4 regions of the Streptomyces sp. KR55 genome follow, and region 4 is predicted to be linked to each of the others. Evidence: riboswitches for the same ligand, from Rfam matches in the RefSeq annotation. Region 4 holds a riboswitch; each other region holds the start of a gene.
The links. Region 4 has a riboswitch for cobalamin ahead of ACTWQJ_RS16005 (CbtB domain-containing protein). Riboswitches for the same ligand answer to the same signal wherever they lie in the genome.

Region 1 (3,157 bases), on a different contig from region 4:
CCGGGCCATCACCCTCGTCGAGTCCACCCGGCCCCAGCACCGGGCGCTGGCGCAGGAGTTGCTGACCGAGCTGCTGCCGCACAGCGGGAAGGCGCGGCGGATCGGGGTCAGCGGGGTGCCCGGCGTGGGCAAGTCGACGTTCATCGACGCGTTCGGCACCCTGCTCACCTCGCTCGGACACCGGGTCGCCGTGCTCGCCGTCGACCCGTCGTCGAGCCGTACGGGCGGCTCGATCCTGGGCGACAAGACGCGGATGGAGCGCCTGGCGGTCGACCCGGCGGCGTTCATCCGCCCCTCCCCCACCGCCGGCACGCTCGGCGGCGTCGCCAAGGCGACCCGCGAGTCGATCGTGGTGATGGAGGCCGCGGGCTACGACGTGGTGCTGGTGGAGACGGTCGGCGTCGGCCAGTCGGAGACCGCGGTGGCCAACATGGTCGACTCCTTCCTGCTGCTGACCCTGGCCCGCACCGGCGACCAGCTGCAGGGCATCAAGAAGGGCGTCCTGGAGCTGGCGGACGTGATCGCCGTGAACAAGGCGGACGGCCCGCACGAGCGCGACGCCCGCGCCGCGGCACGGGAGTTGTCGGGCGCCCTGCGTCTCATGCACGGCAAGGACGCCGCCTGGACCCCGCCCGTCCTGCACTGCAGCGCCCGTGAGTCGACCGGCCTGGACACCGTGTGGGAGCGCCTGGAGCAGCACCGCACCCTCCTGGACTCCACCGGCCGGCTCGCCGCCAAGCGCCGCGACCAGCAGGTCGACTGGACCTGGAGCATGGTCCGCGACGAACTGCTGGGCCGTCTGCACGCGGACCCGGCGGTACGGGCCCTCGCACCGGAACTCGAACAACGGGTCAGGGACGGGCAGTTGACGGCCACGCTCGCGGCGGAGCGCCTGCTCGACGCCTTCGAGAGGGCCGGCGACGGCGCGTCCCACGGGGCGTGAGCGGGCGTCCGCCGCCCGCGCGCCTCCCGGGGTGCGCTTGTCTCCATCCCTGACCGAGCACTACTGTCACCACGCCTTGGTGCACGGGAAATCCGGTGAAACACCGGTGCGGCCCTCGCCACTGTGATCGGGAAGTCCGGCTCCGGCCCTTACGGGCAGCCACTGGGTCCTTGTGATCCGGGAAGGCGGAGCACGGGCGGTGGTACCCGTCAGCCAGGAGACCGGCCAAGGCACGTCAACCATCCACGAGGTGCTGGAGAGGGTCTGCTGAGCCATGCACATAGCCGAGGGTTTTCTGCCTCCTGCGCACGCGGTCGCCTGGGGCGCCGCGTCCGCGCCGTTCGTCGTCCACGGAGTCCGGTCACTCACCCGTGAGGTCAGGGAGCACCCCGAGAGCACACTGCTCCTCGGCGCCTCCGGAGCCTTCACCTTCGTCCTGTCGGCCCTGAAACTGCCCTCGGTGACCGGGAGTTGCTCCCATCCCACCGGCACCGGGCTGGGCGCGATCCTGTTCCGGCCACCGGTCATGGCGGTTCTGGGCACCATCACCCTGCTCTTCCAGGCGCTGCTGCTCGCGCACGGCGGCCTGACCACGCTCGGCGCCAACGTCTTCTCCATGGCGATCGTCGGGCCGTGGGCCGGGTACGGGGTGTACCGGCTGCTGCGCCGGTACGACGTGCCGCTGATGGGCGCCGTGTTCTGCGGCGCGTTCGTCGCCGACCTGTCCACGTACTGCGTCACCAGCGTGCAGCTGGCGCTCGCCTTCCCCGACCCGGGCAGCGGATTCCTGGGCGCGCTCGGCAAGTTCGGCTCCATCTTCGCCGTCACCCAGATCCCGCTCGCGGTGAGCGAGGGGCTGCTCACGGTGCTGGTGATGCGTCTGCTGGTGCAGTCGAGCCGGGGTGAGCTGACCCGGCTCGGTGTCCTCCTCACCCAGAAGGCCGGCACCGGGGCGGTGGCCCGATGAGCCGGAACACGAAGATCAACGCCCTGCTGCTGCTCCTCGTGGCCGCGCTCGCGGTGCTACCGCTGGCCCTCGGTCTCGGCGACGACAAGGAGAAGCCGTTCGCCGGCTCCGACGGTGAGGCGGAGACGGCGATCACCGAGCTCGAACCGGACTACGAGCCCTGGTTCACGCCCCTGTACGAGCCGCCGTCCGGCGAGATCGAGTCGGCGCTGTTCGCCCTGCAGGCCGCCATCGGTGCGGGCGTGCTCGCCTACTACTTCGGACTACGGCGCGGGCGGCGGCAGGGTGAACAGCGGGCTCTGAGGGACGCCGGGGAAGACGCGGGCAAGACGCCGGCCGAAGGGGCCTGAGCCCCCGTGCTGCCGATCGATGCGGCGGCGCACAGCAGTCGCTGGCGCCGCCGCCACCCCGTGGACAAGGCCGTGCTCGGGCTGGGTCTCACCCTGCTCGCGATCTCGCTGCCGCCCTGGCCGGGCGCCGCCCTGGTCCTGGTGACGGCGGTGGTGGCGCTGCTCGGTCCGGCGGGCGTGCCCCGGCGTCGCCTGTGGCGGGCGTACCGGGTGCCGCTGGGGTTCTGCGTGACCGGAGCGGCCACCCTGCTCGTGCAGGTCGGCGGGCCGGGCGGGTTCGTGTCCCTGGCCGACGGGGGCCCGGTGCGCGCCGGGGAACTGCTGCTGCGCACCTCGGCCGCCTCGCTCGGCGTGCTGCTGTTCGCGTTCACCACCCCGATGTCCGATCTGCTGCCGCGGCTGGTGCAGGCCGGGGTGCCGGCGCCGGTCGTCGACGTGGCGCTGGTGACGTACCGCATGAGCTTTCTGCTGCTCGACTCCGTGCGCCGGATCCGGGAGGCGCAGGCCGCCCGGCTCGGCCACACCACGCGGGCCGCGACCTGGCGTTCCCTGGCCGGGCTCGGCGCGACCGCCTTCGTCCGGGCCTTCGACCGGGCGGCGCGGCTGCAGACCGGGCTCGCCGGACGCGGCTACGACGGCACCCTGCGTGTCCTGGTGCCCGAGGCCCGGTTCTCCGTCCGCTTCACGGCCGCGAGCACCGCACTGCTGGCGGCGCTGGCCGCCCTCACCTTCGTACTGGAAAGGCCGCTGTCATGAGCGAGCCCGCGCTTGTCGCCCTGCGGGGCGCGTCCTTCGCCTACGACGAGGGCCCCGTCGTGCTCGACGGCCTCGACTTCGCGGTGCCCGAGGGGCGGGCGCTGGCCCTGCTCGGGCGCAACGGCAGCGGCAAGACCACGC
Region 2 (3,157 bases), on a different contig from region 4:
GCGCCTGACCCGCCTGCGCGAGGACAACCAGCGCCGCCCCGGCCTGATCCACCGCCTCGACCGCCACGGCCTCCGATAGCCCCGCTCGTTCCGAGACCGGGCGGGCTGGGCCGTTCCCTCCCCGCCTCAGGGAAGCAGCGTGAACGCGGGAACATGATCGGGCACGAGCGCCCGGAAGTGCCGAGGGTCGAGCGTCACGACATCCGCCAGCTTCAGCCGCTCCGCCACAGCGACCCCCGAAGCATCCGCGACACGCAGCGGAAAGCCCACTCCACCATCGTCGACAGCCTCAACGCCGCCCCGGAAGGCTGAGCTTGCTGATCGTGTCCTCCCTGCGCACGGCACCGAAGACGGTCGCCACCGTCGAGGACTTCGCCACCCACATGCTCGGCAAGACGGTCGTGCACTCCCAGGACCGGGCGGGCTTCGTCGTCGCCGCGCTGGTCATCCCGTACCTGCTGGCGGCTATCCGCATGGCCGCATCCGGCTTCGCCACCGCCACCGATATCGACACCGGCATGGAACTGGGCTGCGTCCACCCATGGGGCAGCTGAAGCTGGGCGGACCTGATCGGCCTCGACACCGTCGCCTCGATCGCCGAGTCGCTGTACGACGAGTTCAAGGAACCCCTCTACGCCCCCACTGCTCCAGCGGATGGTGGAGGCGGGGCTGCTAGGCCGCAAGACCGGCCGAGGGGTTCCACATGTACGGCCATGGCTGAGCGGCTCTCGTGCGACCGGGCTGCGGGCCCGGACCGCACCCGCCAGCCGAGGGATCCGGCGGCTGCTCACAGGCGGAGGGCGGGAAGCGCGTGTGCGGCCGTTCCCGTCCTCGGCCTGCCTTAATCGCATCGGTCAGGTGTGCCACGTCACCATCCGAATGCTGGATGTGACCCGACGTGGCCCCGGACCGCCCCCTAGGCTGGCCGGTGCAGCTGGTACGCCCCGTCCGTCAGACGGGATGCGTCGTAAGAGGGAACCCGGTGGGAATCCGGGACTGCCCCGCAGCGGTGAGCGGGAACGACCGCCGTCATACGCACTGGGTCCGGTGAAGAGGGCCTGGGAAGCGACGGCCAGTAGGTGTCCTCACGTCGTGAGGACGTGCCCGCGAGTCCGAAGACCTGCCAACTGCCCGCGCACGAACCGCTCGTGCACGGACATCCCGGTGACCTCGAGGGCGGGTCGGCGTACATACCAGGCGGATCGACGGCGCAGTATCACGTACGGCGCGAGGTCGCTTCTGCCCGGTCCGCACCCTTCGCGCTCTCGTCCCGTCCCCGGGATCTCAGGGATTCATCTCGCGAAGGAGATCTCCGTGACTACCAAGTCCGCAGCCGCGGCAGCACGGTCCACCGTGTACGGCTACCCCCGCCAGGGACAGAACCGGGAACTCAAGAAGGCGACCGAGGGCTACTGGAAGGGCCGCGTCACCGCCGACGTCCTCCGTGCCACCGCCGCCGACCTGCGCCGCACGAACTGGCGGCAGCTCGCCGAAGCCGGCCTCCACGAGGTGCCGACCGGTGATTTCTCGTACTACGACCATGTCCTGGACACCACCGTCATGGTCGGCGCGATCCCCGAGCGGTACCGGGCGGCCGTCGAGGCGGACGCCTTGGACGGCTACTTCGCCATGGCCCGCGGTACACAGGATGTCGCGCCGCTGGAGATGACCAAGTGGTTCGACACCAACTACCACTATCTCGTCCCGGAGTTTGGCCCGGACACGGTGTTCACTACCGACTCCACCAAGCAGGTCGCCGAACTGAAGGAAGCCCTCGCGCTGGGCCTGGCCGCCCGGCCCGTCCTGGTAGGCCCCGTCACCTACCTCCTGCTCGCCAAGCCCGCCCCCGGCGTGCCTGCGGACTTCGTCCCGCTCACCCTGCTGGACCGGCTGCTGCCCGTCTACGCCGAGGTCCTCGCCGATCTCCGGGCGGCCGGCGCCGAATGGGTGCAGTTGGACGAGCCCGCCCTCGTGCAGGACCGCACACCGGCCGAGTTGAACGCCGCCGAGCGGGCCTACCGCGACCTCGGCGCCCTCACCGACCGGCCGAAGCTGCTGGTCGCCTCCTACTTCGACCGGCTCGGCAACGCCCTGCCGGTGCTGGCCAAGGCCCCGGTCGAGGGGCTGGCGGTGGACTTCACCGAGGGCGCCGCCGCCAACCTCGACGAGCTCGCCGCCGTCGGCGGACTGCCCGGCAAGCGCCTGGTCGCGGGTGTGGTCAACGGACGCAACATCTGGGTCGACGACCTGGAGAAGTCCCTCGCCACGCTCGGCACGCTGCTCGGTCTGGCCGACCGGGTCGATGTGGCCGCCTCCTGCTCCCTCCTCCACGTGCCGCTGGACACCGCGGCCGAGCGGGACATCGACCCCCAGATCCTGCGCTGGCTCGCCTTCGCCCGGCAGAAGGCCGCCGAGATCGTCACCCTCGCCAGGGGTCTGGCCCACGGTACGGAAGTGATCGCCGCGGAGCTGTCCGCGAACCGCGCCGACCTCTCCTCCCGCGCCCACTCCCCCATCACCCACGACACGGCCGTCCGCGCCCGCGCCGCCGCGGCCACCGAGGCGGACGCCCGCCGCTCCCAGCCGTACGCCGAGCGGACCGCCGCCCAGCGCGCCCACCTGGGCCTGCCCCTGCTGCCGACCACCACCATCGGCTCCTTCCCGCAGACCGGCGAACTGCGCACCGCCCGCGCCGACCTGCGCGCGGGCCGCATCGACCCGGCCGGCTACGAAAAGCGCATCAGGGCCGAGATCCAGGAGGTGATCTCCTTCCAGGAGAAGACCGGCCTGGACGTCCTGGTGCACGGCGAGCCCGAGCGCAACGACATGGTCCAGTACTTCGCCGAGCAGCTCACCGGCTACCTCGCCACGCAGCACGGCTGGGTCCAGTCCTACGGCACCCGCTACGTCCGCCCGCCGATCCTCGCCGGTGACATCTCGCGCCCCGAGCCGATGACGGTGCGCTGGACGACATATGCCCAGTCGCTCACCGACCGGCCGGTCAAGGGCATACTCACCGGCCCGGTCACCATGCTCGCCTGGTCCTTCGTCCGCGACGACCAGCCGCTCGGCGACACCGCCCGGCAGGTCGCCCTCGCCCTGCGCGACGAGGTGAACGACCTGGAGGCCGCCGGCACGTCCGTCATCCAGGTGGACG
Region 3 (3,157 bases), on a different contig from region 4:
CCGGCCCTCATCGCGTTCGTGAAGGACACGCTGATCTACCTCGTCATCGCCGTCGCGATCATCTACATCCCGATCAAGCTGGGCGGCTTCGACGACATCTTCGCCGCGGCGAGCGACAAGTACACCGAGGCGGGCGCGGGCGGGCTCGTACCGACCGACGGTTCGCAGTGGACGTACGCCACCCTGGCGCTGGGCTCGGCGCTCGCGCTGTTCATGTACCCGCACAGCGTGACGGCCGTGCTGTCCAGCCGCAGCCGGGACGTCATCCGCCGCAACTCCACGATCCTGCCGCTGTACTCGCTGATGCTCGGCCTGCTCGGCCTGCTCGGTTTCATGGCGATCGCGGCCGGTATCAAGGTGGAGAACGGCCAGCTGGCGATCCCCCAGCTCTTCGAGAACATGTTCCCGGACTGGTTCACGGGCGTCGCCTTCGCGGCGATCGGCATCGGCGCGCTGGTGCCGGCGGCGATCATGTCGATCGCGGCGGCCAACCTCTTCACCCGGAACATCTACAAGGACTTCCTGAAGCCGGACGCCACGCCCGCACAGGAGACCAAGGTCTCCAAGCTGGTGTCCCTGCTGGTGAAGGTGGGCGCGCTGATCTTCGTCCTCGGCATGGACAAGACCGTCGCGATCAACTTCCAGCTCCTGGGCGGCATCTGGATCCTGCAGACCTTCCCGGCCCTGGTCGGCGGCCTGTTCACCCGCTGGTTCCACCGCTGGGCACTGCTCGCCGGCTGGGCGGTCGGCATGATCTACGGCACGGTCGCCGCGTACGGTGTGGCCTCGCCGACGCAGAAGCACTTCGGCGGCTCGTCGGCGGAGATCCCGGGGATCGGGGAGATCGGGTACATCGGCCTGACGGCGTTCGTCCTGAACCTGGTCGTGACAGTGGTCCTCACCTTCGCCCTGAAGGCCGCCAAGGCCCCGGAGGGCATCGACGAGACAAGCCCGGAGGACTACACGGGGGAGGCGGGCGACCCGGGAGTGCAGGCGGAACTGCCTCCGGCGACTGCCAACGCCGCTCACTGACCACACGAAACCCCCAGCGGGACGCCGAGAGCAAGAAACTCGGCGGCCCGCTGCCGTACCCCTCCGGCACACTCGCCTTCATGGACATCACGATCCGGCAGGCAGTGCCCGACGAGTACGAGCTCATCGGCGAAATCACCGCCCAGGCCTACCTCCAGGACGGCCTCCTCGACTTCGGCGAGAGCGACGAGTACCTCGTCGAACTGAGAGACGTGGCCAAGCGAGCCGCCGCCGCAGACGTCCTGATCGCCGTGGCGGACGGACACGTCCTGGGCGGCGTGACCTTCGTACCGTCCGGCGGTCCCATGGCCGACATCGCGGGCCCCGGCGAGGCCGAGATACGCATGCTGGCCGTGGCTCAGGAGGCGCGAGGCCGTGGCGCCGGCGAGGCGCTCGTCCGCACCTGCATAGTCCGCGCACGGGCCATCGCCGGCTGCACACGCATCGTCCTGTCGACCCAGCGCACCATGCACACCGCCCACCGGATCTACGAACGCCTGGGCTTCACCCGCACACCCGAACGCGACTGGAACCCCGTACCGCACCTCGACGACATCACTCTCCTCACCTACCAGTTGACGCTCTGAAACCAGCAGGACACAACATCTGGGGGTGCTCCGCGAACCCGGCACAAGATGTATGCTCATGCTCGCTGTCGCGCAGGGGAATCCGGTGCGAATCCGGAACTGTCCCGCAACGGTGTACTCGTACACGTATGCCCGCATGTCGTCGTACGAGAGTCAGTCCGAGGACCTGCCGACAGTGCGCCCGGCCATCCGGCCCGGGTGCCATGACGTCCGGGCCTCGTGGAATGGGCCGGTGGACGCGACGCCGTGTGCGCTCGTGAGCTGCCCCCTGCCCTCCGCAAGGCCCCGTGCCGAGCGAGGGAGAGCCCCACGTGACCATCGCGCCAGCCGAACCGGCTTCAGCCTCAGTGCCTCCGGTCGAGAGCGACGGTCCGGGAGCCGCGCTGCTGCGGACCCTGACCGAGCTGACCGCCGACCTCCCCGACGCCGACCCCGGACGGGTCGCCGCCGCCGCGCTGCGCGGCCGGTCCGCGCGGGCGGACGAGACGGAGCTGCGCGAGCTGGCCACGGAGGCGGCCGCCGGCCTCATCTCCGAGGACCCCGCCTACTCCCGGCTGGCCGCCCGCCTGCTGACGATCAGCATCGCCGCCGAGGCCGCCTCCCAGGGCGTCACGTCCTTCACCGAGTCCGTCGCCGTCGGACACCGCGAGGGCCTGATCGCCGACCGCACCGCCGAGTTCGTGCGCATCCACGCCGACCGCCTCGACGCCCTCGTCGACCCCGAAGCCGACGGCCGCTTCGGCTACTTCGGCCTGCGCACCCTGCACAGCCGCTATCTCCTGCGGCACCCCCACACGCGCAAGGTCGTCGAGACGCCCCAGCACTTCCTGCTGCGCGTCGCCGCCGGCCTCGCCGAGGACACTGTGTTCGGTTCAAAGACGGGCCCCCGGTCCGTCGACGAAGTCGCCGCGCTCTACGGGCTCATGAGCCGCCTCGACTACCTCCCGTCCTCCCCCACGCTCTTCAACTCCGGTACGCGGCACCCCCAGATGTCGTCCTGCTACCTCCTGGACTCCCCCAAGGACAAGCTGGACTCCATCTACGACCGCTACCACCAGGTCGCCCGCCTCTCCAAGCACGCCGGCGGCATCGGCATCGCGTACTCCCGCATCCGCTCCCGCGGCTCCCTGATCCGCGGCACGAACGGCCACTCCAACGGCATCGTCCCGTTCCTGAAGACCCTCGACGCCTCGGTCGCCGCGGTGAACCAGGGCGGGCGGCGCAAGGGCGCGGCCGCGGTCTACCTGGAAACCTGGCACTCCGACATCGAGGAGTTCCTGGAGCTGCGTGACAACACCGGCGAGGACGCCCGGCGCACCCACAACCTCAACCTCGCGCACTGGATCCCGGACGAGTTCATGCGCCGGGTCGACGCCGACGAGCAGTGGTCGCTGTTCTCGCCGTCGGACGTGCCCGAGCTGGTCGACCTGTGGGGCGAGGAGTTCGACGCGGCGTACCGCAAGGCGGAGGCAGCAGGCCTCGCCAAGAAGACCATCCCGGCCCGTGACCTCTACGGCCGGATGATGCGCACCCTCGCG
Region 4 (3,157 bases):
CGCCCACGCCCGCGCCTACGAACTCTGCGGCGCCGTGTGCTTCGGCGGCATGCGCCCCCGGGCCTATGCCCGCCTGGCCCGGCTCAGCGGCGCCCGCCCCGGTGACCGTGTGCTGGACGTGGGCTGCGGCACCGGCTACCTGACCCGGCGTATAGCGAAGGCCGTCGGCCCCACTGGTTCGGTGCTCGGCATCGATCCGTCCGCCGAGGTCATCGCGTACGCGCGCGATAAGACGCGTGAGCCGCACTGCGCGTACGAGGCCGGGGTCGGTGAGGCGCTCAGCGCGCCGGACGGCTCCTTTGACGTCGTCGTCAGCTGTCTGGCCGTACACCATCTGCCCGAGGACCTGCGGCCGGTCGCGCTGCGGGAGATGTACCGGGTGCTGCGTCCGGGCGGGCGCCTGATGATCGCCGACTTCCGGGCCCCGCGTACCCGGCCGGTCCGGCACGTGATCGCCGCGGTCACCGGACATGTCATGGTGGACTACCGCGTGGACCTGCTCGATGGGCTCATCGCGGGCGCGGGCTTCGATGTGCGGGGGCGCGGGGACGTGCGGCCCTGGCTGCGGTACGTGCAGGGGGTGCGGCCGGAGAAGCCGTGACAGGGCGGTGCGGGTCGGGGCGGGGGCCTGTGACAACTCGGAGTTGGGGACGACGGTTCGGTCCGTCCTGGGTTACGGCGGCTCGGGCAGCCTCCCGGTGCCGGGCTGCGTCCCGCCGAGCGGCTGCCCGAGGCGTAGGTTCCAGCGCCCGGACCGTCCGCTGAGCTCCGTCGCGGTCAGCGGTGGCACGTCGATCCGCCAGAAGGTCGGCTCGGGCGCCCCGAGTGCCCGCACCGCCGCGGCCCGTACGACCTCGGGATCCACCACGGCGACCGTCCGGCCCTCAAGGCGTGCGGCAGAGTCGAGCCAGGCGGCGATCCGGTCGCAGAACTCCCGTACGGATTCCCCGTCGTGCGGCGCGGATGCGGGGTCCGCCATCCACCGGGCAACCTGCTCGGGCTCTTTCGCGCTCACGTCCGCCAGGGTCGCGCCGCGCCAGCGACCCATGTCGAGTCCCGCCAACTCCGGTACGACCGCGGCGTCGAGTCCGAGCGCCTCGACCGTCTGCCGGCAGCGGAGCGACGGGGAGACCCAGGCCCGGTCCACAGCCGTCAGTGTTCCGGCCGCGGCCCGCGCGTGCCGGAGTCCGGTGGCGTCGAGCGGGCAACCGTCGTCGAACCGGGCTTCCCGGAGCGCCAAACTGATCGCGGGTGAGATCAACATCACTCGGCTCGTCATATGCCCGTTCCCGTGCTCAACATCCCGGCTTTCCCCACGACTTGAGGTCCTCCACGGCTCGCAGGCGTGCGCCCGTGCGCCCTTGGCCGCCCCCCTGCTTCGCGGTACGTTCTCGGGCGATGTCCACGACGGACATCGACGACGGTCCCGCGGAAGCCGGTGAGACTCCGGCACGGTCGCGCCACTGTAAGCCCGGTTCGCACCCCCAGGTGTGAGCAGGGCAAGTCAGACCCGCCCCGTTGTCCTTGTGCACCACCGAGACGGGACGCGAGTTCCCCAGGAGGGCCTGCCATGGCGCAGTCTGCTGCTCAGCCGACCACCACTCCCATCGCCGTACCGACCAAGCTGCCGATCGGCGCGATCGCGCCCTGGGCGGTCTTCTTCGGCATCCTCATGCTGGTTCTGCTCTACTTCGTCGGCGTCGAACAGAGCGCCACCTCCGTGATGAGCGGAGAGGACGTCCACGAGTGGGTGCACGACGCCCGCCACCTGCTCGGCTTCCCCTGCCACTGACGGCGGCGGGGAAACGTACGAGCCCATGGACTCGGCAACCGTCCGCAATCTTCTGGTGCGTGGCATGCTCGCGGGTCTCGCCGCGGGTCTGCTCGCCCTTGTCGTCTCCTACTTCCTGGGCGAGCCGAGCGTCGACGCGGCGATCGCCTTCGAGGAGGCCCACGCCCACGGCGGCGAACACGGCGAGGAGCTGGTCAGCCGCACGATGCAGTCCACCGCCGGCCTGTCCACCGGTGTCCTGGTGTACGGCGTCGCGTTCGGCGGCATCGCCGCCCTCGCGTACTGCTTCGCGCTCGGCCGCATCGGCCGCATCGGGCCGCGCGTGAGCGCGCTGCTCCTCGCGGCCGCCGGTCTGATCGCCGTGTATGTCGTGCCGTTCCTGAAGTACCCGGCCCAGCCGCCCGCCGTCGGCGATCCCGACACCGTCGGCAAACGCACCGCCCTGTACTTCCTGATGGTGGTGTTGAGCGTGCTGCTCGCCGTCGCCACCGTGATCCTGGGCAAGCGCCTCGCGCCACGCCTGGGCAACTGGAACGCCACGCTCGCCGCGGGCGCGTTTTTCGTCTTGGTCGTCGGGCTCGCGTACGCGTTCCTGCCGTCCTACAACAACGTCCCGGAGCACTTCCCGGCCGCCGTGCTGTGGGAGTTCCGCCTGGCGGCGCTCGCCGTCCAGGTGACCTTGTGGACCGCCTTCGGGCTCGTCTTCGCGGTGCTGGCGGAACGGGTGCTGGTTCCTCGGACGGCACCGGCCGCAGAGCAGACCGGGCAGTCGGCTCCCGTACCCAACTGAGCACATCCACTCCGAAGGCCCCGACCGGAAGCTCCGGCGGGGCCTTCGAGTTTCACGACGACGCATGGCGAGGCTGGTTGATGCCCGTCTCGTACGCGAAGATCACGGCCTGCACCCGGTCGCGGAGGCCCAGTTTCATCAGGATCCGCTTCACATGAGTGCGGACCGTCGACTCCTCGACGACGAAGGCGGCGGCGATCTCACGGTTCGACAGGCCCCGGGCGACGAGTTCGAAGGTCTCCCGCTCGCGGGGCGTCAGCGCGTCGAGGCGGGAGTGGCCGGACAGGTCGGGGCGGGTTGGCGGGCGGTGCGGTCGATGACGCGGCAGGTGACTGAAGGGAAGAGCAGGGAGTCGCCGGCGGCGATGGTGTGGACGGCGGCGATCAGTTCCTCGGGGCGGGTGCGTTTGAGGAGGAAGCCGGAGGCGCCGGCGCGCAGGGCGCCGAAGATGTAGTCGTCCTGTTCGAAGGTGGTGAGGATCAGGACCTTCGCGTCCGGGGCGTCGCGGGTCAGTTCCCGGGTGGCGCCGATGCCGTCCAGGTCGGGCATCCGGATGTCCATCAGGACGACGTCGG

Region 1: another riboswitch for cobalamin. It lies ahead of ACTWQJ_RS43140 (energy-coupling factor ABC transporter permease); the one in region 4 lies ahead of ACTWQJ_RS16005 (CbtB domain-containing protein).
Region 2: another riboswitch for cobalamin. It lies ahead of metE (5-methyltetrahydropteroyltriglutamate--homocysteine S-methyltransferase); the one in region 4 lies ahead of ACTWQJ_RS16005 (CbtB domain-containing protein).
Region 3: another riboswitch for cobalamin. It lies ahead of ACTWQJ_RS01775 (ribonucleoside-diphosphate reductase subunit alpha); the one in region 4 lies ahead of ACTWQJ_RS16005 (CbtB domain-containing protein).

The regions. Positions count from the first base shown of each region.
Region 1 is NZ_JBQQCE010000498.1:182-3,338, forward strand. It holds gene meaB (methylmalonyl Co-A mutase-associated GTPase MeaB) at 1-943, shown strand, start outside; cobalamin riboswitch at 1,004-1,187, shown strand; gene ACTWQJ_RS43140 (energy-coupling factor ABC transporter permease) at 1,218-1,910, shown strand; gene ACTWQJ_RS43145 (energy-coupling factor ABC transporter substrate-binding protein) at 1,907-2,260, shown strand; gene cbiQ (cobalt ECF transporter T component CbiQ) at 2,267-3,016, shown strand; gene ACTWQJ_RS43155 (ATP-binding cassette domain-containing protein) at 3,013-3,157, shown strand, end outside.
Region 2 is NZ_JBQQCE010000110.1:17,434-20,590, forward strand. It holds gene ACTWQJ_RS18195 (hypothetical protein) at 1-79, shown strand, start outside; gene ACTWQJ_RS18200 (hypothetical protein) at 127-270, opposite strand; partial or broken gene ACTWQJ_RS18205 (3-hydroxyacyl-CoA dehydrogenase family protein) at 321-721, shown strand; cobalamin riboswitch at 919-1,142, shown strand; gene metE (5-methyltetrahydropteroyltriglutamate--homocysteine S-methyltransferase) at 1,315-3,157, shown strand, end outside.
Region 3 is NZ_JBQQCE010000006.1:28,892-32,048, forward strand. It holds gene mctP (monocarboxylate uptake permease MctP) at 1-1,032, shown strand, start outside; gene ACTWQJ_RS01770 (GNAT family N-acetyltransferase) at 1,113-1,619, shown strand; cobalamin riboswitch at 1,672-1,807, shown strand; gene ACTWQJ_RS01775 (ribonucleoside-diphosphate reductase subunit alpha) at 1,931-3,157, shown strand, end outside.
Region 4 is NZ_JBQQCE010000092.1:12,373-15,529, forward strand. It holds gene ACTWQJ_RS15995 (class I SAM-dependent methyltransferase) at 1-601, shown strand, start outside; gene ACTWQJ_RS16000 (histidine phosphatase family protein) at 674-1,279, opposite strand; cobalamin riboswitch at 1,392-1,534, shown strand; gene ACTWQJ_RS16005 (CbtB domain-containing protein) at 1,571-1,792, shown strand; gene ACTWQJ_RS16010 (CbtA family protein) at 1,818-2,582, shown strand; partial or broken gene ACTWQJ_RS16015 (response regulator) at 2,635-3,157, opposite strand, start outside.